DNA from 2 places in the Paenibacillus sp. MCAF9 genome. Region 1 is predicted to be linked to the other one. Evidence: predicted binding sites of a transcription regulator. Region 1 holds the regulator's gene; the other holds the start of a gene.
What was found. The regulator NrdR, encoded in region 1, represses ribonucleotide reductase genes. The targets are predictions, from matches to a motif close to AACACNATATATNGTGTT.

Region 1 (2,403 bases):
TTGCCATGAGGGTATTCCAAAAGAAAAGGGTGTTGCTCGTCCTCCTGCTTGGTTTATTGATGATTTTATTTCTCAAATCAGATTGGCTTGCGGAGTGGATGTATCCGGTTCATTACAAAGAAGACATTCGTGCAAGTGCTTCTAACTATGGCGTTGAGTCGCATTTAGTGGCCGCGATTATTCGCAGTGAAAGCAATTTTCAGACTGGCAAGGAATCGAAGAAGGGTGCACTGGGCTTAATGCAAATTATGCCTGATACGGCTGCATGGGTCGTTCAAAAAGCAGGATTTCAAGCCGTAACGGATGACATGCTTATGAATCGTGCAGACGTTAGCATTGAGGTTGGCGCGTGGTATTTAAGATCTCTTAATCAACAATTTGATCAAAATAAGATAGCTGCAATTGCTGCATACAACGCGGGTCCAGGGAATGTTCGCAAGTGGCTTGACTCGGGGACTTGGGATGGAACGATCGAATCGGTTAAAGAAATTCCGTTTGGAGAAACTAGACACTATGTGCAGCGAGTCATTTACTATTATAATAAGTATAAGGACTTATATCCGAGTCTTTAATGGATGATCCTTAACGATAACGAAAATAAATGAAGCCTTGGAGGCTCGTCTCTTCATGGACGAGCACTGCCAAAGCTTCGGTTATTCATACAACTTTTAATGAATCATTATTTGTATTGACCAGCAAGGGATTGCTCGGCAATTTGCACTAGGCGACGGGTAATGTATCCCCCGATGGAGCCTGCGTCTTTTGTAGCCATGTTGCCGTAGTATCCGTCTTGCGGAATTGCGATGCCTAGCTCTTGAGCAACTTCATATTTCATTTGGTCAAGGGCAGCTGTCGCTTGTGGCACTACCAATTGGTTACTGCTGCGGGATGCGCTCATGTATGTTCACCTCCTTGCGGTTGGTAAAAGTATTATGTGCAAAAATCTGAACTTCATTACAGGAATTACATGGAAATTCAAATTTTTTTTCGAAGAGTTCATTTTTGAGGCTCAAGCGACTAAGAAAGGAGGCAATACGCATCATGAAATGCCCATACTGTGACTATGCCGGAACGAAAGTATTAGATTCAAGGCCCGCCAACGAAAACAAATCCATTCGTCGCCGCCGTGAATGCGAAAAGTGCAGCCGCCGCTTCACGACATTCGAAATGATTGAAGAGACGCCTCTGATCGTCATCAAAAAAGATGGCAGCCGTGAAGAGTTCAGCCGTGACAAAATATTGCGGGGTCTTATCCGCGCCTGCGAGAAGCGTCCGGTTCCTGTGGAGCGCCTAGAGGTAATCGTATCCGAGGTTGAGAAGGAGCTGCGCACAACGGCACATGCCGAAGTTGATAGCAGCGATATTGGTGGAATCGTTATGAACGAGCTTTATCCTGTAGATGAGGTAGCTTATGTCAGGTTCGCATCTGTTTATCGCCAATTCAAGGACATTGATATGTTCATGAAGGAGCTTAATAATTTGCTGTCCAAACACCCGCTCAATGGTATGATAGATAAGGATTGACAGTTTTGACGACCCTATGCTAAGATCAATCTTGTCGTCATTTGGGGACTTAGCTCAGCTGGGAGTCCACTTATGGTTGGTTACACTACCATAAAGAACTGCATAAGAATGATCACGGGGAATTAGCTCAGTCTGGGAGAGCGCTTCGCTGGCAGCGAAGAGGTCAGGGGTTCGAGCCCCCTATTCTCCACCAACACTTTAAACTTAAACGGCAGAGATGCCGTTTTTTTTTTTTGTATTGATTTGATTTTGTTGCACTGCTAGCTGTGCTGGTGATTTCGGCATTTATCATGATTGTTCCGCAGAACCTGTACAACACGATTTCCTCAAAAAGCTTTATCAGTTATATGGAGATTGGAAACTACGATCTGCGCATACAGACCAACAATATCGATAATATCTCTGGAAAAGTCACTGAAATCGTTGAGACGATGAAAAGCGATCAAGCCATATCAAAGGTTGGCGTTCTTACAACAAAAACATTCAAGGCAAAAACGGAAAACGGATCAGAGGAAAATATTAAAATTGAGCTTGGCGACCATTCGATATTTCCTATCGTATATTCCAAGGGCAAAGCACCCGCAGCAAATGATGAAATTGCATTTTCGACTATATATGCCGATGTGATGAGCAAAAAGGTTGGCGATGACATTACGCTGGTGATTGAGGGACTGGAGAAAGATCTCACGGTTAGCGGAATCTATTCCGACATTACCAACGGTGGCAAAACCGCCAAGGCTGTATTTGCCGACAAAGAGAATGAGCTTTCAGATATACGTAGAACAAAAATGGTATTTGTTTTTCAACAGCCGACTATGCTAAAAAATCTAAATATCCTCGACAACATCATTCTTCCATCAATGCGCGACAACAGAAAAA
Region 2 (2,403 bases), on a different contig from region 1:
GTCCCATCGTTCCGAGCCCGATACGCCGCTCAAGCTTCTGATTGCGCTCATTTTCTTCAAAATGATAGGGTGTTTTGTCGATGACATTATCAAGAAACCTTACAGACCAGCGTGTAACTTTAGCAAGTTCATCCCAAGCAACGTCATGCTGCTCTTCATCATAAAACTTCGATAGGTTTACAGCTGACAAGTTACAGACGCCCCAGCCCGGCAAGCCTTGTTCACCGCAAGGGTTCGTACTAATAATGGGATTGAAATACCAGCTGTTCGACATTTGATTATAATACTCCATAAAGACAACGCCAGGCTCGGCTGACTTCCATGCGGATTCAATAATCGCTTGCCATATTTCACGAGCGCGCATCGTTTTGTAGGGGATAACCTTTTTGCCAAGCTTGCGCCATGCATCCAGATCGCCGGTCCATAGCTCGTTATACTCTATATCTTTGGTATCTGGAAATACGAGCTCCCATTCCAAATCTTCCTTTACAGCCCGCATAAAAGCATTGCTGATACAAACCGACAGATTGGCATTTGTCACTTGCCCCATCGTTTGTTTGACCGTAATAAACTCTAATACGTCCGGGTGCCAATCATTGATCATAAGCATCAAGGCGCCTCGGCGGCTGCCGCCCTGCTCAATAAGTCCCGTTGCATAGCTGAACAGCCCACCCCATGATACAGCGCCGCTCGATGAACCATTAACGCCTGCAACTATCGCTCTTCGAGGTCGCAGCGAAGATAAATTCATCCCAACGCCGCCGCCTCGCGCCATAATTTCAGTCATCTCCGTGAGCGTTGTCATGATGCCTCCGCGGCTATCCTTTGGCGAGGGGATGACATAACAATTAAATAGCGTCAGCTCTTCACTAGCTCCAGCCCCCGCTGCAATTCTCCCGCCCGGAACCAGCTTCCAATCATCTAATAAATATCTGAATTTGTCCCGCCATTCCTTTTGCTTCTCTGATCCATCTTCAACGGATGCCATCGCATCTGCAAGACGATCCCACATTTCCTCAGGCGTTTTCTCAATCGTAAGCGTAAGTTTCTCTGTTGTAGACTCCACAAGCTCGCCGTTTCTAAGCTTTACGGTAACCTGGCTGCCATCGCGGCCGATAACTTCTCCGACTTCCTTGACAGGGAATTTCGGATCATCCTTCGTTAGAACAAGCACGATATCGCCGATCGCCGTTTTACTCGTATCTGCATTTTTCCATGCATATCGATCCAAAAAGATTTTTTCACTAAGGCCCTCAAGCCGATTTCCACCAGACATCTCCATCGCAGCTGCTTCCTCCCTCATACTAACGTGCTGAAGGCATAGGTAAGATCAGATATGCTTTTAGCACAATATATTGTGTCATAAAACCATTATACTATACTACATATTGATTTTCATGCTCGTTTGTGGCGAAATTTAGCAAACCTGTCCGCTTACATGCCCACTCTCGTTATATTGCTAGTCCATCCTCTTTTTTAAGCAGCATCTTATTAATATTAGATGAAAAGGCAATACTAATAACAACTTATCCCTTTTACTGCGGAAGGAGCTGTACTAGATGACATTTCAGACGACGCCGCAGGCTGCCTCAGGTGAAGCAGGCACTGCCTTTACTTCTCGCAAGCTTCATCCTTTAGTTGAGCTGCAGCATGACCGCTCTTGGTTTGAAGAACTGCAAAACCGTTTAACAAAAGGCGGCCCATGGGATGATTGGACGTTATATCAGCTCGCTATGGAGGCCGAGCAAGCGAAACGAATTGAAAGCTTCGAAGAATTGTTATGCTTGCGATCTCTTCCAGCCTTCGAGCCAATGGCACATCAAATCAGCACAGCGCGCAAAGTGGTGCATGAGATGGGCGGCCGTGCGATTTTGGCCGATGAGGTTGGACTTGGCAAAACGATCGAAGCAGGACTCGTGCTCAAAGAATATATTGTGCGCGGTTTAGCTAAGCGTATTCTCATTCTTGTCCCCGCTTCCCTTGTTCTTCAATGGGTGCGTGAGCTTAATCAGAAATTCGGCATCTCTGCCGTAGCCCAGAAGAAGGAGCATACATGGGGTTATGATGTAGTTGTCGCTTCTATTGATACCGCTAAGCGTGATCCGCATCGCGAGATTGTGCTTGGAACAGATTATGACATCATCATCATCGATGAAGCACATAAGCTGAAAAACAAGAAAACGACGAACTATCAGTTTGCTAATCTTTTACGTAAAAAATATTGCTTGCTCCTTACGGCTACCCCAATCCAAAACGATATGGACGAGCTGTTCAATCTCATTACGCTTCTCAAGCCTGGTCAGCTGGGCGGTCAAAGTGAATTTGCAGCAAACTTTGTTGTCGACAAGCGGCTTCCGAAAAACGAAGATCAGCTGCAGGAAGCACTCTCCGGCGTCATGATTC

Region 2: a site for NrdR is predicted at 1,345-1,362, ahead of AB4Z45_RS13285 (adenosylcobalamin-dependent ribonucleoside-diphosphate reductase). Genes of this name have one in related genera too.

Annotation. Positions count from the first base shown of each region.
Region 1 covers NZ_JBFREL010000005.1:160,472-162,874, forward strand. Annotated here, with positions in the region: gene coaE (dephospho-CoA kinase) at 1-9, shown strand, start outside; gene AB4Z45_RS11055 (lytic transglycosylase domain-containing protein) at 6-572, shown strand; gene AB4Z45_RS11060 (alpha/beta-type small acid-soluble spore protein) at 680-898, opposite strand; gene nrdR (transcriptional regulator NrdR) at 1,042-1,524, shown strand; tRNA gene AB4Z45_RS11070 (tRNA-Ala) at 1,641-1,717, shown strand; partial or broken gene AB4Z45_RS11075 (ABC transporter permease) at 1,773-2,276, shown strand; gene AB4Z45_RS11080 (ATP-binding cassette domain-containing protein) at 2,298-2,403, shown strand, end outside.
Region 2 covers NZ_JBFREL010000006.1:226,733-229,135, forward strand. Annotated here, with positions in the region: gene AB4Z45_RS13285 (adenosylcobalamin-dependent ribonucleoside-diphosphate reductase) at 1-1,282, opposite strand, end outside; gene AB4Z45_RS13290 (DEAD/DEAH box helicase) at 1,560-2,403, shown strand, end outside.